Regions from separate parts of the Exiguobacterium sp. s145 genome, predicted to be linked through region 2. Evidence: a T-box and tRNA genes for the amino acid it is inferred to sense, from the RefSeq annotation. Region 2 holds a T-box; the other holds one or more tRNA genes.
The links. A T-box is a leader RNA that pairs with one kind of tRNA and senses whether it is charged. The one in region 2 lies ahead of leuS (leucine--tRNA ligase), so its partner is inferred to be a tRNA-Leu.

Region 1: it encodes a tRNA-Leu, which carries the amino acid that the T-box ahead of leuS (leucine--tRNA ligase) is inferred to sense. The anticodon was not compared.

What each region holds. Positions count from the first base shown of each region.
Region 1 is NZ_JACSMV010000001.1:526,900-537,917, forward strand. Features, by position in the region: gene KNQ07_RS02625 (mannitol-1-phosphate 5-dehydrogenase) at 1-655, shown strand, start outside; gene KNQ07_RS02630 (hypothetical protein) at 898-1,695, shown strand; gene KNQ07_RS02635 (TraR/DksA C4-type zinc finger protein) at 1,781-2,302, shown strand; gene adh (aldehyde dehydrogenase) at 2,513-4,033, shown strand; gene KNQ07_RS02645 (DUF779 domain-containing protein) at 4,055-4,423, shown strand; gene KNQ07_RS02650 (thioredoxin family protein) at 4,554-4,895, shown strand; gene KNQ07_RS02655 (S66 family peptidase) at 4,925-5,941, shown strand; gene KNQ07_RS02660 (hypothetical protein) at 5,962-6,303, shown strand; gene KNQ07_RS02665 (alpha/beta hydrolase) at 6,326-7,270, shown strand; tRNA gene KNQ07_RS02670 (tRNA-Leu) at 7,333-7,416, shown strand; gene KNQ07_RS02675 (transporter substrate-binding domain-containing protein) at 7,610-8,374, shown strand; gene KNQ07_RS02680 (amino acid ABC transporter permease) at 8,411-9,055, shown strand; gene KNQ07_RS02685 (amino acid ABC transporter ATP-binding protein) at 9,052-9,780, shown strand; gene KNQ07_RS02690 (2-oxoglutarate dehydrogenase E1 component) at 10,136-11,018, shown strand, end outside.
Region 2 is NZ_JACSMV010000019.1:1,962-12,979, reverse strand. Features, by position in the region: gene pepV (dipeptidase PepV) at 1-46, opposite strand, end outside; gene KNQ07_RS12775 (DeoR family transcriptional regulator) at 353-571, shown strand; gene KNQ07_RS12770 (SDR family oxidoreductase) at 681-1,313, shown strand; gene KNQ07_RS12765 (pseudouridine synthase) at 1,352-2,071, opposite strand; gene KNQ07_RS12760 (putative polysaccharide biosynthesis protein) at 2,058-3,722, opposite strand; gene KNQ07_RS12755 (BaiN/RdsA family NAD(P)/FAD-dependent oxidoreductase) at 3,907-5,166, shown strand; gene KNQ07_RS12750 (hypothetical protein) at 5,199-6,179, opposite strand; gene leuS (leucine--tRNA ligase) at 6,309-8,714, opposite strand; T-box leader at 8,762-8,984, opposite strand; gene KNQ07_RS12740 (HAD family hydrolase) at 9,024-9,668, opposite strand; gene KNQ07_RS12735 (peptidoglycan bridge formation glycyltransferase FemA/FemB family protein) at 9,721-10,752, opposite strand; gene KNQ07_RS12730 (MDR family MFS transporter) at 10,920-11,018, opposite strand, start outside.

The DNA of each region.
Region 1 (11,018 bases), on a different contig from region 2:
ATACGTCGAAGTCGAACCGTTTTTCGAGTGGGTTATTGAGACAAAGGCGTTACCGGATGATTATCCGGTGTTCGAAGGTGTAACATACGTGGCAGACATCACACCGTTCATCGAACGGAAATTATTCACCGTCAACACCGGACATGCGATCGCCTCTTACCTCGGTGCATTGTTTGGAAAAGAGACGATTGCTGAAAGTCTGCAGGATGTCCGTGTCCGGCGCGGCGTACAAAGTGCCTTGTATGAAACCGGATGGTTACTGCTTGAAAAATACGGCTTTGATCCGAAAGATCACAGCGCCTATATTCAAAAAAACATTAAACGATTTGAAAATCCGCGGATCCATGATGAAATCGTCCGTGTTGCCCGTTCACCGATCCGGAAGCTCGGGCCACGCGACCGGTTGGTCAAACCGGCCCGCGAATTAATGGACCGTGGTATCGAGGCGAATGGATTAGCTCTGGGGATTGCTGCGGCTTTAACCTACTCCGATCCAAATGATTTAGAATCTTCTGAATTAAATACCTTTATTGAACAAAACGGCATCCGAAAAACCGTCGCGACTTATCTGGGACTGGAAGCAGACGAACGTCTCAGTCAACTGATTGTCAGTCAGTATGAACAGATGCACCCGATGAGTGATTCCATTGCCTGATCCCGTTTGACCTGAACCAGTTCCGGTGTTTGCCGGAGACTGGTTTTTTTGTCTTTAAATCCAATTGTTTTAGGAAAAGCACCCAAGTTTTCTAATTTCCAAATCTTTAACATAAATTCATAGTCTTGTGTATAACAGATTTAGAATATTCGTTATCGAATATTTTTAACGGTTTTTGCAATGTACGCTATAGAAACGGAACTATTCTCCGATCCGATTCTTAGTTAAGAGAAGGTGGAATTATGCTGAATTATAAAGTGAACGTATATATGGCTAAAGGAACACGATTAAAATCAAACCATTCGATGGCAGCAAAACACTTGATTTACACGAGTCAATTTTCATCTCATACACCGGTCGAACTGATTCATCAATTGCTGTTGAACCGCCTGACCCTCGAACAAGAACAGAACCCGCACTTGATGTATACACTCGAAGTCAATACTGTCGTCGACCAATACGTGATTGATGTCCGTCTTTCCTCTGAAGGGAACGTGTCGGACACAGTGGAACGCGGATTGATCGAATTGATTGAACGGGAAGAAGTGAGACATATTCAGGCACTTGAAATCGGAAAACCGGATTACGCCGAATTTGCGCATCTGGTCTTACATGTCAAACCGGGAGCTCTTCGCGTCGATCAAGAGAAAATGCAACATGTCTTTGATGGATCCGGCGTTCAAGGACAAATCATCCTGCAAAAAGAGCGGATCGACAGCCGGGAAACGTGTCACTCGATTCAATTGTTGATCGGCGGGATGGAGAAGAGTTTATACAGCCTCTCGCATTACCAGCTGGATCCGCTGTTCCGGAAATACGGTTTAGTCATCCAGTCCTTAAATCTGTTGCCGTTTGATCTGTTCTTGATTCGTGACAAAGTAGCGATGTTATCCTCCGCTGACGCTACCCGGCTGTGGATCGATGATATTACGACTTCTAAAAATGGCAGAAGTCATCAAATCTGCTTCAAGGATGGTCAGGAATTCATGACGGTCATCTGTGATTTACACGGCTCGATCCGCTCCTATAAATGCTCTTAAGACAGTCTTTGACGTTTAACATGGTTTCATTTCGGTTAAATCCTTTAGAGAAGAAGCTGAAGCTAAAGAATTGGAGATGAAGGCTATGTTATCAGAAAAGCAAATCGAGACATTCAAAACACGTTTGTTAAAGGAAAAAGATAAAACGGAAACAAATATTGAAAATCGCGAAGTCGACTATGATACAGGGGAACTGTCGAGCTACGACAACCACCCGGGCGATTCGGGAGACGAATTGTTTTTACGGGAACGCGATCAAGCAATGACAGATATGCAGGAAGAAATGTTATCGGATGTCGATGTCGCGTTAAAAGCGATTGAAGATGGCACGTACGGAATCTGTAAAGTCTGCGGCAAAGAGATTGAAATCGAACGTCTTGACATCATTCCGGAAACGTTATTATGTATTGAAGACGCGAAAAAAGAAGAAGAGCAGCTTGGAAACGATCCGATGTCGCGCCCGAGTGAAGAGGCGGTCCTTGATCCATCCGTTACGGCAACCGGTAAAGACATCGACGGGGCAACTGACGGATTCAGTAAAGTCGGTGAGTTCGGGAACTCGGATACACCTTCAGATAAAGAAGACGGCATCGATCCGACACGCTAATTCGACCAATCCACACGTCAATCCATTTTTTGGAGATGACGTGTTTTTTTTGTGAAAAAAATCGTAAAAAAAATACCGGAAAATTTTGACTTTTATAAAACATTTGGTACGATAGAAACGAGAAGACATTTCGATAGGGGTAAAATGAAAGCGCATACATGAGATACCTTCTCGTCGGTTGACCATTTTATTTGAGGGAGGAACAATCAGATGATTTATGAGATTCCAAACACGCAAGGGTCAAAGGTACAATACAAGGATCGTTATGAAAATTTCATTAACGGAAAATGGACGGCACCGGTCGGTGGAGAATATTTTGATAACGTGACGCCGATTACCGGGAAAGTATTATGTCAAGTCGCCCGTTCCGGTAAAGAAGATATTGAACTCGCCCTCGACGCGGCACATGCGGCAAAGGATGCCTGGGGCAAGACGTCAGTCGCAGAGCGGTCAAACATCTTAAATAAAATCGCGAATCGGATGGAAGAAAATCTTGAGATGCTTGCCTATGCGGAAACGCTCGAAAACGGGAAAGCGGTCCGTGAGACACTGAATGCCGATCTTCCGCTTGCGATTGATCATTTCCGTTACTTTGCAGGAGTCATCCGCGCGCAGGAAGGTTCAATCGGAGAACTCGACAACGATACGGTCGCTTATCATTTCCATGAGCCGCTTGGAGTCGTCGGTCAGATCATCCCGTGGAACTTCCCGATTTTAATGGCTGTCTGGAAACTCGCACCGGCACTCGCGGCAGGAAACTGTGTCGTCCTGAAACCGGCGGAACAAACACCGGCAAGTATTTTACTGATGACGGAACTGATTGAAGACCTATTACCTCCGGGTGTCCTGAATATCGTCAACGGTTTCGGACTGGAAGCCGGAAAACCGCTCGCCTCAAGCAAGCGGATTGCGAAAATCGCCTTTACGGGTGAGACGACGACGGGACGACTCATCATGCAGTATGCGTCACAAAACATCATTCCGGTTACACTCGAGCTCGGCGGGAAATCACCAAACATCTTCTTCGCTGATATCATGGATGCCGATGATGCCTTTTTCGATAAAGCAATCGAAGGATTACTGATGTTTGCCCTGAACCAAGGGGAAGTCTGTACGTGTCCATCACGTGCCTTGATTGAAGAATCCATCTATGAGCCATTCATGGAACGGGTCCTCGAACGCGTCAAAGCGATCAAGCTCGGTAATCCGCTGGATGCTGACGTCATGATGGGGGCTCAAGCTTCGAGTGAACAGATGGAGAAAATCCTGTCGTATCTCGAAATCGGAAAATCGGAAGGGGCCGAGTGTCTGATTGGCGGCGAACGGAACCATCTTGACGGTGACCTCGCAGACGGTTATTACATTCAACCGACGATTTTCAAAGGAAACAACAAGATGCGGATTTTCCAAGAAGAGATTTTTGGGCCGGTCCTGTCCGTCACGACATTCAAAACAGAAGAGGAAGCACTGCAAATTGCCAATGACACGCTGTACGGCTTAGGTGCCGGTGTCTGGACGCGTGACATGAACCGGGCATACCGTTTCGGACGGGCGATTGAAGCAGGACGCGTCTGGACAAACTGTTACCACCAATATCCGGCCCACGCTGCGTTCGGCGGTTACAAGATGTCGGGAATCGGCCGTGAAAATCATAAAATGATGCTTAACCATTACCAGCGGACAAAAAATCTTCTCGTCAGCTACAGCCCGGATAAACTTGGTTTCTTCTAATCGAAGAAAGGATGTGGCGACATGGTCGAACGTGTACTTGCGACCGATGCCGGCTTGGAATTGATTGAACTGCTAAAAGCAAAACACGGACCGTTAATGTTTCATCAATCAGGTGGATGCTGTGACGGAAGTTCCCCGATGTGTTTTGCGGAAGGCGATTTATTTTTAGGCGATCAAGATTTATTGATCGGTACAATCGGCGGCTGTCCGTTTTATATTCATGAGGATCAATACGCCTACTGGAAACATACGCAACTGATCATTGATGTCGTTGATGGTCGAGGCGGAATGTTTTCCTTGGAAGGCGTCGAGGGGAAACGGTTTTTAACACGTTCTCGTGCTTTTACGTCTGAAGAATATGCGGAGCTCGCAGCTACTGCCAAACCATAGAACAATCAAAAGAAGATACCTCGCCCGAGTATTTAAGTGCTTGTGACTTAGATACACCGGGTGGAAGGTGTTTTTTTTGTGGCATCACGTTATAATTAAAAGATATTTTACAAAAAGAGGAGGACGAAACATGGCGACTTTTCAAGAGTTGACGTCCATTGAAGCCGTAAGGGATTTTTATCTCGTGCAGCGGGCGAGTTTTATTTATGTTTCTAGTCCGGGCTGCGGTGTCTGCGCTTCGTTGTTTCCGCAGATTGAGCCGATATTAGCAAGTCATCCCGAATTTCGGTCGGGACATGTCGATTTAGGAAGCGTCCCGGAAATTGCCGGAGAATTTTCCGTGTTTACTGCTCCGGCTTTGCTGTTTTTTGCGAACGGGAAAGAAATTCACCGGGAAGTACGAATCGTTCCCATTGAACCGTTTACTAAAAAAGTCGAACAGCTCAGCCGATTGGTGGCATCACTCGATTAACAATATCACATCGTCAGGAGGAAACAGACATGCGTTATCCTTATTTAGGTTGGACCGGACAAACAATCGGTGTGACGGCTCCGTCTTCCGGATTATCGGAAGAACTGCATCCGATGATTGAAGAGGCGACGAATCGATTACGGGATCGGCAAATGACTGTTCAAGTCGGACAAACCGTTTGGACACAACAGCAGGCGGCAAGTGCGCCGGTTCAAACGCGGGCGGACGAGCTGAATGCAATGCTGCAAAATCCGGAAATTGATGCAATCATTCCACCATTTGGAGGGGAACGGGCGATTGATGTGTTACCATTCCTGGATTTTGAACGAATTCCGGCAAAGTGGTTGCTCGGGTATTCGGATATCAGTACATTACTGTTTGCGATTACGCTCAAGACCGGCATTGCGACGGCGCACGGACCAAACTTCGTCGACATGCGCAGTGAAGAATGGGATGAAACGACGACAGCTTGGCGACGAGTTCTCGCGACGCCTGCCGGAGCAACCGTGACGCAGTGGACATCTGATTTGTATCAGACGAATTGGAATCATGCGGAACGGCCCGAACGTTATATGTACCACCTCGACGCGGCAACAGAGTGGAAAACAATCGATCCGGCCCAAAAACAGGTATCCGGCCGGTTGCTTGGCGGATGTCTTGAAACGATTCGTCATCTCATCGGAACACCGTACGGAGATGTGGTCACGTTTCAGACGGATCAGCTGAATGAAGAACCGATTCTTTGGTACTTTGAAGTATCGGAAGCGAGTGCCACCGACGTTCACCGTTCGCTGATGCAGATGTATCTCGCGGGGTGGTTCGAGCGGGCATCGGGCATCGTGTTCGGACGAACAGCCGGCGGGCGGACAGTTGAGGAGTATACCATCCTCGACGTGTATGAGACGTTTAATGAACTGCTGGACATTCCGGTGTTTTACGATCTCGATATCGGTCACCAACCGCCGCAAATGACACTCGTCAACGGAGCATCAGCAACTATCATGATTCAAGGAAAAGACTCTAGATTAGACATGACATTTCAGTAATCTAGAAGAGGAGGACAGATATGGCGAGTCGGAAGTTTCAATCGTTAGCAGCGTACAAGCGGGTGCACATCAATCCGGAAACACGGCGGATGACCCTGCCTGAACCGTTTTATGATGCGTTACAGGTAAAAGATGAACTGATGTTAGCACAGGTCGGTCAAGTGCTGATTATTCGGAACCCACAGGAAATCGTCACGACGGAAACGGATTTGCTGTCGGACATCGTCGAAGAAGGGTTCACGGGACAAGAATTGGTTCAGGAATTTGCTTACCGAAAGGCACAACACGAACATCGTCTGCGGCAACAAATTTTACAAGAAGAGGATGCCGAGTCCTCAGCACAACTACAAATTGATCTTTAAGAGCAGATGAGGAGTGGGAGCAATGCGAACACGAACGAAAATCGGTTTAGGTGTAATCGGTTCCGGGATGCTTGCAGCGAGTTATTACTTTTATGAAATGGCGATCGCAACCAATCCGAAACCCTTTTTATCCAATAACCGTGATTTGAGTGACGAAATGGTCCGTCTGATGCAACCGGGGCAGACGTGGATTAAAGAACAGCCGCTGGAATTGATTGAAGTCAAGGCGCATGACGGATTAATGTTACGCGGGCATTACTTGCCGCCGCTTGTACCATCGGATCGGATTGTGATTTTAGTGCATGGATACGGCGGTGTCGGAACGGATTTGGCCGGATTTGCGTATCTGTATCACCAAGCCGGTTTCCACGTCATGATGCCGGATAACCGTGGACACGGAAAAAGTGACGGGAACTATATTGGTTTCGGATGGCATGACCGGGAAGATTGTCTCCGGTGGACCGAATATCTGGTAGCTCGTCTTGGCCGAGAAAGTGCAATCTTTTTGCACGGTGTTTCGATGGGAGGAGCAACCGTTCTGATGACCAGTGGGGAACTGTTGCCGCCGCAAATCAAAGGCATCATTTCCGATTGTGCGTATACGTCGGTCAACGCCGTTCTCGCCTATCAAATGAAGCGGATGTATCGTCTGCCGCATTTCCCGTTCCTGACGATGACAAGTATCTTGACGAAATTAAAAGCGGGCTATTTTTTCAGTGAAGCCTCGGCCATTAAGCAAGTCCAGCGGGCGACGGTTCCGATTCTGTTTATTCACGGCGGAGCCGATACATTTGTTCCGACTTCAATGGTCTATGAATTGTATCAAGCCTGTCCGACGGAAAAAGAATTGGTGGTCATTCCGAATGCAGCCCACGCGATGGCTTATTTCGAGGATCCGGACACATACGATACGGTCGTGGAACGATTCGTCCGGCGGATTTTAGACGAACCGACAGAAAAAGTATAAAAAAATGCATGAAACCGTTGACACGAAAAAAACTATTTAGTATTCTAATAACATAAATAGAAGTCGTCGTGGCGGAACTGGTAGACGCGCTAGACTCAGAATCTAGTGGTGGCAACACCGTGGAGGTTCAAGTCCTCTCGGCGGCATTTTAAAGTGAAAATAGGAGTACTCTTCGTCAGAAGGGTGCTCCTATTTTTTTTATTTTGAAAAATTTTGATTCATGCTCTTAACAAGTTTGTTCGTAAAATTTGAATTTTTCTGATAAAATATGTGTTAAGGAAAAGTTTTTGAGGAAAATACATGAAAGAAGGCATTTGTCTTCAAGAGAGGAGTAACAACATGAAAAAGCATTTATCGGTATTATTTTTATTGCTCAGCTGTCTCGTGGTATTAAGCGCATGTAGTATCGGTTCACAGGACGAGGTCTCAAAAGACAAGACGTACAAGGTTGGCATCGATGTTACGTATCCGCCGTTCGAATATAAAGACGGGGACACATACAAGGGAATCGATATCGACCTCATCAAAGCGATTGCCAAAGATCAAGGATTTAAAATCAAGTTTGAAGCGATGGATTTCAGCGGAATCATTCCCGCTCTTCAAGCGAACCAACTGGATGTAGCGATTGCCGGAATGAGTATCACACCGGAACGGAAAAAGGTTGTTACGTTCTCAGACCCGTACTTTAAAGCCGGGCTGATCCTGGTCGTCAAAGAAGATGAAAACAAAATCAAATCAGTCGATGATTTGAAAGGCAAGAAAGTTGCGGTTAAAAAGGGAACAACAGGTGCAAAATATGCAACTGACAATGCAGACAAACTCGGAATCACCGTCACTCAATTCAATGACAGCCCGGCCATGTTCCAGGAAGTCAAAAACGGAAATGCTGCCGCATTGATTGAAGATTATCCGGTCATCTCCTATGCAAACAAACAGCAAAACCTTGGTCTGAAACTTGTCGGAGACCGTTTGAATGGTGATAATTACGGAATTGCCGTCCTCAAAGGTGAAAACGAAGAGTTGATGAAAAAAATCAACAAAGGACTCGCAAACCTGAAAGAAAACGGGGAGTACGACAAAATCGTCGATACGTATTTAAAATAAGCCATTTGAACGAATGACAAGGGAGTTGAGTCACTGATGGAAGTCGCAAAAACGGCGTTTCCGTTTTTTCTAGAAGGGTTACAGATCACCCTCTATATCTTTATCATCGCGGTCATCGTCGGATTTTTAATCGGCTTGATCGTCGCCTTGATGCGTTTATCACCACTTAAGATTTTAAACGGGATTGCCATCGTCTACATCGATGTCATCCGGGGAACGCCCTTTATCGTCCAATTGTTCTTCATTTATTTTGGACTCAATTCACTTGAGTGGCTGTCGATGGACCGGATGTATGCCGGGATTCTCACTGTCGCCATCAATGCCGGAGCCTATTTCGCCGAGATCATCCGGGCCGGGATTCAATCGATTGATAAAGGGCAGACAGAAGCGGCACGTTCTCTCGGTATGACGGGGCGTCAAACGATGACACAAATCGTTTTACCGCAAGCCTTCCGCCGTATGCTGCCGACGATTACGAACCAATCGATCATCAGTTTAAAAGATACGTCGTTGCTATCGATCATCGGTATCGCGGATTTGACGCAACAGGGACAAGTGCAACAAGCAACGACATTTGAACCGTTCATCGTCTGGACGGTCGTCGGTCTGATGTACTTCGTCGTCATCTATCTCCTTTCACTATTAGGGAAATTCTTGGAGCGGAGGTTTACACTGCGATGAGTATCATTGAAGTCAAACAATTAAAAAAATCATTTGGTTCGAACGAAGTCTTAAAGGATATTTCGGTCGAGATTGAAGAAAAAGAAGTCGTGTGTGTCATTGGACCTTCGGGATCGGGGAAAAGTACGTTTCTCCGTTGCTTGAACCGGCTCGAAGATATCACGGGCGGTACAGTAATCGTCGATACCCATGACATCACAGATCCGAAAGTCGATATCAATAAAGTCCGTGAAGAAGTCGGAATGGTGTTTCAACATTTCAACTTGTTTCCCCACAAGACCGTGCTTGAGAACGTCACACTTGCACCGATGAAAGTCCGGAAAACGGACAAAACGCAAGCGAAACAGCGGGCGCTCGAATTGTTGGATAAAGTCGGATTGCGGGAGAAAGCCGATAACTATCCGGGGGAACTGTCCGGCGGTCAAAAACAACGGGTTGCCATTGCCCGTGCCCTGGCCATGAATCCGAAAATCATGTTGTTCGACGAGCCGACATCCGCGCTCGACCCGGAAATGGTCGGCGATGTGCTTGCTGTCATGAAACAGTTGGCACTTGAAGGGATGACGATGATTGTCGTCACGCACGAGATGGGATTTGCGCGTGAAGTCGGGGATCGGGTTCTTTTTATGGATGGTGGTTTCATCGTCGAAGAAAACATTCCGAGTCTATTGTTTGATTCTCCACAACACGAACGGACACAATCGTTTTTAAGTAAAGTGTTATAACACAAGACATTGAGCAGGAATGGCCTTCAGGGAGGTCGTTTCTGCTCTTTTTTTGACGAATACAGCTGTTTTCCCCTAGAGAGGTTTCATTCATAAACAACACAGGGTACAGTCATAAGAAAAACTTATACATTTATGACTGAGAAATTGGGAATTCGAAACGCACTGACCTAAAAGAAGTAGTAATATAATAACTAAGGCAAACACTTTTGACATACAGGCCATCGTTAAGGGTTATGTTCGGCCTCGTTGCAAGGAACGTGACGATTATCGAATTTTTATGTCATATGATTTGAAAGCGCTAACAGGTAGAGAGCTGGAAATGTACTGATTTTCAGTACAATGAGTGGAATGAATGAAACGGGGGGAACCGTACATGGCAAGCCGGGAACAGGAACAGCAAACATTTTATGGACCAAACCTTGGATACATCATTGAATTGTATGAACGCTTTTTAGAAGATGCTTCTTCTGTTGATGAAGAAACACGGACCTATTTCGAACAAAATGGTGCTCCGGTCGCAGAATCAGTAACTCAGCAACCGATCGAAACGGGAGATTTCGAAAAGTACTTGGCAGCGAGTCGCTTAGCGGATCAAATTCGAGCGAAAGGTCACCTTGCGGCTGACATCTATCCGCTGAAAGATCATCCGCGGGAAACGGAATTGCTGGAGCTTCGTCAGTTCGGATTGACGGAAGCCGATTTACGCGGCATGCCGGTCACGCTTGTTTGTCCGGAACCGCCGGGACATCTGAAGGATGCCTATGAAGGGATCGAACATTTAAAAGCACAGTATACAGGTGCCGCAGCCGTTGAATTCCAACACGTCGATGATTTGGAAGAAAAGAAATGGTTACGCCAAAAAATTGAACAAGGTGCATTGACGGCACGTTTATCAGTCGAACAGAAAAAGCAGTTATTCAAACGGCTCGCCGAGACGGAGTTATTCGAAAAATATCTTCATAAAACGTACGTCGGACAGAAGCGGTTCTCGATTGAAGGTCTTGACGCGATGGTTCCATTGCTCGACACGATCGTTGGACATCTGATTGCCAATGGGTCGGAAACAATCAATATCGGAATGGCGCACCGGGGACGATTAAACGTCTTGGCACATGTATTAGGCAAACCGTATGAAATGATTTTCGCGGAATTCCAACATGCACCGAACCATGATCTTGTCCCTTCCGAAGGATCAATCGGCATCACGTACGGTTGGACGGGTGATGTGAAGTATC
Region 2 (11,018 bases):
AGAGATCTTCACGTCGTGCCATGACTTCTTCTTTCCAATTGACCATTTGACTTCTCTCCCTTGTCCGCTAATTCGTTCACCTTTAAGTATAGCGAAAATTTGACAATTACGAACATCCAAAATACCAAATCTTTTGTTATTACGTTTTTAGCGAACATTAAAATGAATAAAAGACGTTTCATTCGCTATTAACTATTGAAAGTTTGTGTGATTTTTGAAAACGTTCGGTTAAATTACTTGCATTCTATATTAAAAGAGTTATACTAAAGGCGAAACAACTTAATTCATCATCGTCTTTTGTCACCCGAAGCTTTAGAACACTATTCTATCCATTGGGGGAGTGGTTATACCAATGAAAGATTCTACAGACCGTATGTTGACCCGGATTAAATCGATTTATCTCTATATCAATGAGAACGGAGCTACTACGACAGCAGACTTGGTTGAAGAGTTCGGCATTACTTCAAGAACCGTCCAGCGTGACTTGAACGTGCTCGAATACAACAACCTCATTGTAAGCCCAAGACGCGGTACTTGGACATCAAGTAAAAAACAACGACAAGCCGGCTGATTAAGATGTTTCATCAAACTATTTTATGTAACGACGCGAATCCTTCGCGTCTTTTTTTGTTATTTTTTTTTCAGGCAGGGTATATCTAGTTTGAGAAGGAGATGATGAGATGAATATTTTAATCATTGGAGCAAACGGAACAACAGGACGAAAAATGGTTGAACTGATCGGGAAACAAGGTCAGCATCAAGCAATCGCCGTCGTACGGGAAGAAAATCAAATCAATGACTTAATCGCTCTTGGCGCATCCGAGGTCCGTCTTGGTGATTTAACGAAAGATGTGACAGATGTCGTCAAAGATGCGGATGTCGTTATTTTTGCAGCCGGTGCCGGCGGAGCTTCGGAAGAGCTGACGCGCGCCGTCGATCAGGATGGAGCCATTAAAGTCATCGATGCGGCCAAAGCAAGCGGGATTGAGCGTTTCTTGATGCTCAGTTCAATCGGTGCCGATCATCCGCAAGGTGATTTAAAAGTTTATCTGGAATCAAAAGGTGCGGCCGACCGTCATTTAAAAGACAGCGGTCTCGATTATACGATTGTCCGTCCGGGTCCACTCAGTTATGATGAACCGAGCGGTACGATCGAGACGAAAGAACACTTTGATTCGTATGAAGGACGCGAAGTCTCACGTGATGATATCGCGGCCCTCTTCGTAACCTTGATTGATCACCCGACTCAAACACGTCAGTTCGAAGTATTAAGCGGTCCCTTCCCGATTGCGGAAGCGTTGCGTAATCAATAATTCAAAAAGGCGCTCTTCTATAAGAAGAGCGTCTTTTTTTATTCCGGTTTCCAGTCAAACAAGGCTAATTCGCCACGTGTGAGTTCCCGGTATTCTCCTGCTTCAAGTGTCGGATCAAGCGGCAATTGTCCGATTGACAACCGTTTCAGATACGTCACTTCTTTTCCGAGAGCAAGCATCATCCGTTTGACCTGATGGAACTTCCCTTCGGTAATCGTCAGCTCGAGTGTTGATGTTTCGTCCGTTGCTTCCAAGATAACCAGCTTGCCCGGCTTTGTTTTATAGCCGTCCTCAAGTGTGACCCCTTCTGCAACTTCCTCCACGTCCTCTTCTGTCAGCGTACCGATGACTTCCGCATAATAGACTTTCTCGACGTGTTTTTTCGGTGACATCAATGCATGATTAAATGATCCGTCATTCGTCAGCAAGAGCAGCCCTTCCGTATCCTTGTCGAGTCGTCCGACCGGGAACGGTTTGAAGTACGTCACGTCGTCAAACAGTAAATCAATCACGGTTTGATCCCGCTTATCTTCTGTCGCACTGATTACGCCGGGCGGTTTGTTCATCATTAAATAAATGAATTTTTGATACGTGACCGGTTCGCCGTATAATAACACTTGTTGATTTTCTGTATCGACGTGCTGTTTCGGGTCGTAGACGATTTCGCCATCGACTTGAATCGCACCCGACTTGAGTAATTGTTTTACTTCTTTTCGGGATCCTGCTCCCATGTTTGAGAGTAATTTATCTAGACGCATTTCCTCGTCCTCGTTTCATTGAAAATTTTCGTCCAAGTACGGCTTCCGCAAGACCGCTCCAAATGGCAAGACCTGCAAAGACGACAATCCCGATTCCGGCTCCGACGATTAAGATGATGAGTGAACCGATCGTCGTAGCGGGAAGCAGAGCTGCTAATCCCCATTTGACGAGCGCGACGCTCGCACCCATGATGGCACTGATGATCATAATCAGTGACGTCCGGCGCAAGACTGTGCTGAACGGGAACTGAACCGTTTGTGTAATCCGGAAGAACATCAATCCGGTTGCGACGACGTATCCAAGGATGGTTGCATATCCGGCCCCTGTTCCGTCTCCGGTCCAGTGAATCAACGGTGCGTTCAATAGATACTTCGTCAGCAATCCTGCCAGTGTCGCAATAATCGTGAAATACTGCCGGTTGATTCCTTGCAGCACTGCCGCTGTCACGGAATACAACGCGAGGAATAACGCACTTGGTGCATAACTTAATAAATAGACCCATGCCGCCTGATCTCTCGGGAATAAGACATGGAATGTCTCTTCACTCAGTAAAATCATACCGACGACCGCTGGAATCGTTACGAAAAACGCCAGTTGGTAAATTTGCGAGATTTGTTTCCGGACTTTCCGCATATCCCCTTGTGTAAACGAGGCCGTCAAAAGTGGTGTCGCGGATAAGGATAATCCTGTCGCGACCGAAACCGGAATCAAGACAATTTTATGACTATCTGCAATCAGATAGGCTGTTGCGTTTCCGGCGGCTTCAAGCGTGTATCCGATGCTTTGTAAAGCCGCATTCATCGTGTTTTGATCAATGACCTGATAAAGCGGTGTCGACAGACCGACCATAACGATCGGAATCGCATACGTCAACAGTTCTTTATACAATCCTGATAATGGACGATTCGGCGATATCGTCGTCTGACCGTCGCGTAACGCTTTTAAGCCGGGAGCACGTTTCCGGAAATAATAAACGAGCACAGCGACACTGCCGATTGCCCCGATGAAGGCACTGAATGTCGCAATCGTTGCTGCCCAGGCTGCATCGGTATCAAACAGATAAATCGCGATGCTGACACCGGTCAGTAAAAAGATGATCCGGACAATCTGCTCCAAGATTTGTGAAATCGCAGTCGGCCCCATCGATTGATACCCTTGGAAATACCCGCGCGTCATACTCATCGCCGGAATCAGAATCAAGGCGAAACTGACTCCGCGAATCGTCATCGTGACGGCATCAACGTAAGAAGCCGAGTCGACATCTCCTCCGGGAATTGCCCGGTGAGCCAGATACGGAGCCAGTAAGAATAAGGCCAGAAAGGAAACAATACCGGTGATGGACATGATTTTTAAGCCGGATCGGTATAAACGCTCGCTTGTATCATATTCCCCCATCGCATTGTACTTCGCGACAAACTTCGAAACGGCTACAGGGATACCGGCTGTTGCGAGACCAATCATGATGGCATAATAGTTATAGGCATACGTGTAAAACATGATTCCCGTCGCTCCGACCATGAACTGAAACGGAAACAGATAAATCAGACCAAGGGCACGGGATATGAGTGATGCACCGGACAACAACATCGTTCCACGAACGAATCCGGTATTACTGGATGAAGTTTCTTGCTTTTTGCTCACAGTCGACATGGATAACCTTCCTCGCACTTTCTATTTTTTCTTGACTCGATAAACGTCTCAATATACAAGTTCTCTCTTGCACAATTGCAAATCATTATACCGCTCAGCTTCCATAAAAGAAAGAGACGGTTTGTTTACAGTACAAACTTCTGCTAAAGTGAAACAAGCAGAATCCAACAAATGAGGTGACCACATGTATGATGTAATCGTAATCGGAGGCGGACCAAGCGGCTTAATGGCAACGCTCGCCTCGTTACAAGCAGGCGCTAAGACGCTTTTGCTCGATAAAGGAAGTAAACTCGGACGAAAATTGGCAATTTCAGGCGGCGGTCGATGCAACGTCACGAACCGCAAACCATTGGAAGAATTGGTTCAATCGATTCCCGGAAACGGCCGTTTTCTCTACAGTGCCTTTTCTCAGTTCAATAACGAATCCATCATTGAACTGTTCGAGGGCTTTGGTGTCGCTCTGAAGGAAGAGGATAATGGACGGATGTTCCCGGTTTCCGATAAAGCAGCTGACGTCGTCCGGGTATTGATTGATCAAATCCGCCAGCACGGCGCTGAAATTCAAATCAATGCGGAAGTTGCAACACTTGACTTCCATCCGGACGGTTCGTTCGCAGCCGTCCTGCTTGCGGACGGATCCCGCCTCGAAGCGAAGAGTTGTGTCGTCGCTGTCGGTGGACAATCGGTTCCCCATACCGGTTCAACCGGCGACGGTTATCCTTGGGCACGTAAAGCCGGTCATACGATCACGGAACTTTTCCCGACCGAAGTGCCGATTTTACTGAACGATACGTTCATCCAAGAAAAGACACTTCAGGGTCTTTCGTTACGTGACGTCGCGCTGACGGTTCACGGTAAAAAAGATAAACCGATCAAGACGCACACCGGCGATCTGTTATTTACCCATTTCGGTCTGAGTGGTCCGATTGCTTTACGGTGCAGTCAGTACACGATCAAAGAAAGAAAACGGTCCGGTGAGCGTGTTGTCCATCTTTCGATCGACTTGTTCCCGGAAGAATCGATCGGTGCCCTGACGGAACGGTTCCAAGCTGCCCTTGCCGCTAACCCGAAAAAAACGGTCCGCAATGCGTTAAAAGGATTTGTTCCGGAACGATTGCTCGATCTGTTATTTGCCCGGATCGGTTTTGGAGATGAAGTCTGTACGCAAATTAAAAAACAGGACTTCACTCAATTGCTGGCGACGCTCAAACGCTTCCCGCTTCAAGCAGTCGGAACACTCGACTTTGATAAAGCGTTCGTCACCGGCGGCGGTGTTTCGATCAAGGAAATCCAACCAAAAACGATGATGTCGAAAAAAGCAGACGGTCTCTTTTTCGCCGGCGAAATCCTCGACATCCACGGCTATACAGGCGGTTATAATATCACAGCCGCTTTCGTGACCGGACATTGCGCCGGCACGAATGCTGCACTGACCGCGTTATGACAAAAAGGCTAGTTCCACACGGAGCTAGCCTTTTAGTCGATTGGTGTAAACGAACGGCTCGAGAATTTATCTGTTTGGATCAAAGCAAACAACTCATTGTCCTGAACAAATATGCCTTCTGCCCCGTAGACTTTCGGGCTTGCCGACTCCCCTGTAATCGTCACATCTTTCGTGTCAATCGAATACAGGAATAATGCTTCCGAATCCAACGTGTAAATCCGCCCTTGCCGTTCAGCAAGACCAATCGGACGGAAATTTTCCGTGAAGGCTTTTTTCGCATCACTGCGCATACCGCCGGCCGTGTCAATCCGCTTTCGCTCTACAATCGTCAAATACGGCGGTTTTTGTTTTTTCTTTAAAGCGCGTTTTTCCTTTGCGGTCGCATCTTTATCGATTTTTATTTCATCTTGTTTCGTCGTGAAATACGTCAGTTCACTTCGCGCTAACGAACGAATGTGATTGATCGTGTAGAATTGTTTTTTCTTGGCATCGTAACCGAGTCCGTGGAAACTGTCGCGGATCGTCGTACCTGCCACCCGTTCCCGTTTGTCTTCTTTCCAGACGCCTTCTTCCCGTTTAACGGTCACGAGAATTTGATTGGACGTCAATAAGGCGACGGTCTCGCCGTCAACGAGCGTCATACCGTCAAGTCCCGATAACATCAATTTGCCTTCATCCTCGATTTGGAATGACGCATTGATTCGTTCGCCGGTCCCGCTGATTTCGAAAAAGTGATAATCTTCCGTTACGACAAGATAGGAACCGATCGAATCATCGTACAACATCTGTTGGACGTTTTTGATCAACGGTTCTTCCGGATTCGGAATGGAAGACGGTGTTTTCGTCGGTACTTGTTTAACTGCTGCTTGGTGTTTCGATTGTGTCTCAATTTTGGCAAACGTCTCTTTGATTTGTGCGACGGTCTCAGGTCTCGAAAAGACGAGCGACACACAAAGGATCAGACCGGAGACGACGGCAAAAATCGTTGTATAGACTATATAAGTTCGTTTCATTTACACAAATCGCCTTTCTGTCTCGGTTTCTGATTCAGTTTAGCAGAAGGCGCCCTAAAAAAAAAGCGGACTTGCGACGGAGGTAAACGAAAGCCCCTCAATCTGACGAATCAGATGAGGGGTTTTACCTTAGTTCGCTACGATATTGATCAGTTTTTTCGGAACGACGATGACTTTTCGAACCGTTTTATCGCCAATCCACTCTTGTGTTTTTTCATCGGCAAACGCAAGGGCTTCAATTTCTTCTTTTGTTGCCTCCATGCTGATGACGAGCTTCGAACGGACTTTACCGTTGACTTGAATGACGAATTCCATTGTATCGCTGACGAGTTTCGTTTCGTCAAATGTCGGCCATGCCGCATATGTCAATGTATCCTCAAAACCAAGCTGTTCCCATAACTCTTCCCCAAGGTGCGGTGCGACCGGGGTCAGCAATTGAATGAATCCGCGAAGGAAGTGACGCGGTAAGACCGGTTGTTTATTAGCCTCGTTGACGAAGACCATCAACTGCGAAATTCCGGTGTTGAACTGAATGTTCGTGAAGTCTTCCGTTACTTTTTTAACCGTCTGATGGTAGACACGTTCAAAGTCTGCATCGACTGTCGTCACGTCCTGAATGTCCGCCGTCCGTTCGAACAGACGCCAGACTCGGTCAAGGAAACGACGTGCCCCGTCAAGACCGTTCTCCGACCACGACACCGAAGCATCAAGCGGTCCCATGAACATTTCGTACAAGCGGAGTGTATCTGCACCGTGCGATTTGACGATTTCATCCGGATTGATGACGTTTCCGCGTGATTTCGACATTTTTTCATTGTTTTCTCCAAGAATCATCCCTTGGTTATACAACTTTTGGAATGGTTCTTTCGTCGGTACGACACCGATATCATACAAGACTTTATGCCAGAAGCGAGCATACAGTAAATGAAGCACGGCATGCTCGGCTCCTCCGATATAAATATCGACCGGAAGCCAGTATTTTAGTTTTTCCGGATCGGCAATCGCCTCTTCATTATGCGGATCAATGAAGCGGAGGTAGTACCAGCAGCTGCCGCCCCATTGCGGCATCGTATTCGTCTCGCGGCGTCCTTTAAGTCCCGTGACCGGATCCGTGTAATCGAGCCAGTCTTCTGCAAGGGCGAGTGGTGATTCACCTGTGCCGGACGGCTTGATTTCCGGAATCATCGGCAATTCAAGCGGAAGTTCCGATTTATCGAGTGTCTTCATCGTTCCGTCTTCCATGTGGACGACCGGAATCGGTTCACCCCAGTAGCGCTGACGGCTGAATAACCAGTCACGCAACCGGAACGTGATTTTTTTGCGTCCGACTTGGTTCGTCTCCAGTTCAGCGATGATCGTTTCAATCGCCTCCTGTTTTGACAATCCGTCGAGCATTTGTGAATTGACGTGTTCGCCTTCACCCGTATACGCTGCTTCGTCAACGTTACCGCCTTTGACGACTTCGATGATCGGAAGGTCAAACTGTTTCGCAAATTCATGATCACGCTCATCGTGTGCCGGAACGGCCATGATCGCGCCTGTTCCGTATGTCGCGAGGACATAATCGGCGATCCAGATTGGCAGACGTTCGCCGGAAATCGGGTTGACGGCAAAAGCTCCCGTGAAGACGCCTGTTTTTTCTTTCGCAAGATCCGTCCGTTCCAAATCTGACTTCGTCTGGACAGACGCGATGTATGCTTTAACCGCTTCTTCGTGATCCTCTGTTGTGATATCCGTGACAAATGGATGCTCCGGTGCCAGAACGAGATACGTTGCGCCGAAGACGGTATCCGGACGTGTCGTGAAGACCGTCACTTGTTTTTTATGACCGTCGATCGTAAAGTCGATTTCCGCACCTTCCGATTTTCCGATCCAGTTCCGTTGCATTTCCTTGACGGATTCCGGCCAGTCGAGTTCATCCAAATCTTCGAGCAAACGGTCCGCGTACTCGGTAATTTTTAAAACCCACTGCCGCATCGGGACGCGGACAACCGGATGATTACCACGCTCGGACAGCCCGTCGATGACTTCCTCGTTCGCAAGCACCGTTCCAAGAGCCGGGCACCAGTTAACGGCGACTTCGTCAACGAAAGCGAGTCCCTGTTCATACAATTTCGTAAAAATCCACTGTGTCCATTTGTAATATTTCGGATCCGTCGTATTGATTTCACGATCCCAGTCGTACGAGAATCCCAAGTCTTTTAACTGACGTTTAAAGGTTTCGATGTTTTGGGCAGTGAACTCCCGCGGGTCATTTCCTGTATCAAGCGCATACTGCTCCGCCGGAAGTCCAAACGCATCCCATCCCATCGGGTGAAGGACGTTGTATCCTTGCATCCGTTTCATCCGGGCCAAGATATCGGTTGCCGTGTATCCTTCCGGGTGACCGACATGAAGTCCTGCTCCCGATGGATAAGGAAACATGTCTAACGCATAAAAGCCTTCTTTTTCCGGATCTTCTGTTGTGACGAACGCATTGTCCTGTTCCCAACGCGCTTGCCATTTCGGTTCGATTTCACGATGATTGTACGGCATCTTTATTCCTCCTCTGAATATACAAAAAACCGGTCTCCGCCCCTAGGAATAGGGACGAAAGACCGGTTTGTCTCCCGCGGTACCACCCACGTTGTCTGCTGAAGCAGACCACTTGATTCACAGATAACGGTGTGAAGGACCGGAGTTCGCTACTTGGTTTCACGAATCATGCTCCCTGACGAGTTCACGGACGATTCCGACTGGTTTGCACCGACCACCAGCTCTCTAAAACGGAATGACTCCCTTACTACTTCAGTTCGTCGCAATGGACTATCTATGTGTAAGTGTAAGCCGAACCTTCCCTTACCGTCAACGGTTGCGTAAAATTTCTCCAATCGCGGCGTGCGATGATACGGCATGATCCGCATGATGCAAGACTTGTGCCGGCATCCGATCGTCGAGCAGGGCAATGACTTCCATGCCCGCTTTTTTGGCACCAATCATCCCGTTTGCGGCGTCTTCAATGACGATACAGGCCTCGGGTGACTGATTGATCCGCTCTGCCGCCAGACGAAAAATCGCCGGATCCGGTTTGGAACGCGGGACTTCAAATCCGCTCGTATAAGCATCGACCGTCAATTCATAATGCGTAATGACACGTTTAATTTTTTCAAGTGAACTCGAGGACGCAATCGCAATCCGGTATCCTTCCGTCCGGGCCAGTTCCATCAGTTCTTTTACGCCGTCCTTCAAACCGCAGGTCTCCGGCTTCGCATGCTGTTGGAATAATTCGTGTTCGAGTGCCAGCAATGCTTCCGTCGAGTGCGGTAACGCGTGTTGTGTGATCAGTTCCTCCCACATCTCATCCCCGGTTTTCCCCATGAATGTCGCATACTGCGTCAAATCCAGCGGAATCGATAACGTGTTGAACATCTGTTGATGGACTTTAAAATATTGAATTTCACTATCGAGGATGACCCCATCCATATCAAAAATCAAACCTGTTTTTTTCATGATTTCCCCTCCTGTTATCAGCCTACCAAAAAACCTGATCATCTGCAGATGATCAGGTGGCTAAAACCGTCTCCTGATAACGGTATTCCGGGAAATAGTTGGCTGCTTCGTCGCTTCCGTACCGTTGACACAATTGTTCATAGACATGGGGAAGAAGAATCGTCTTTCCTTGGTGGTATTCAAACATACGGTAACCTGTATAGCGACATTTGCTTTCAAACAGACTGTCCCGTTCCTTATAGCCGCCACCGAGGTGCTGCTCGACCATGCCGGCTGACTTGGAATGTAAAATCGCCTCATACTCCAGGCGCTGATTCGGAAAAAGTTTATGTTCATCACGTTGACAGCCGATCAGATGTCCGTGTGCATACTCGTTCCCGAGCAGGACGAAATATCCACCGACCGCTTCTCCCTGCCACTCCGCAATCAGCAATAACGGTTCACACAGTTCTGTCGGTTGAAACAACTGTTCAAAATATTCGGTCGTGAAATAGTAATGGGACGAAGCATCCTTCCGGTCCATCGTTTGATAGTAAAGACGGATGAAGGTTGGCAGATCTTCTTTCGATCCTCTTCGGACCGTCAGCTCTGACGCCAAGGATTTCCGGATCATACTCCGGTTTTTTTTATGAAAGGTCTGCATGATTTCTTCTACAGAAGGCCGAAGATCGATGCTTGTCGTGTGGCGGATGAATTCCGTTTTAGTCCAATCTGCTACACGTTTATGGTTTTCCGTCAGCGGATTAAAACGAATCAATTCGGAAACAATTTTTTGACGCATCGCCCATTGTCGAAACGAACGTTTGGCATCGGTCAGCTCTTCTGAAGTCAACTCACCAATGATTTCCGGACCTCCGTATCCGTAAGGCGTAATCAAATCAAAGTATTCGGTGTCAAAAATCCGCCGCTTCAAGAAGGGATAAAATAATTCACCTGATGCTCCTTGAAAATAAATCAGTCCGGCCGCTTCATCGGTCCGGGCATTCAAATGAACATATTCATAGCTATAAAAAATATCAAGTGATTTATTTTCCACAAGTGATGCCCACGTCAACTGATCTTCCACAAAAATACATCGCCTCATCTTTTTCCACCTCCGGCATATGACACGTCGAACATAACTATTTTTCCTTTAATTTGGTTAATCAATTAATTTTTACCTTTTAATTCAATACCCATTTTACATGTTTAATATGCTTCTTCAACAAAAAAGACAGACAGCGGAATCAAGCGACCGCTTCTGTCCTTTTCTCATTTTACCGCCTTGTTTGGTATAGCCCGAACGAATGTGAATCCTGCCAGCAGGATCAATCCAATCAATGTCATGAACACGGCATTCATACCGGATAA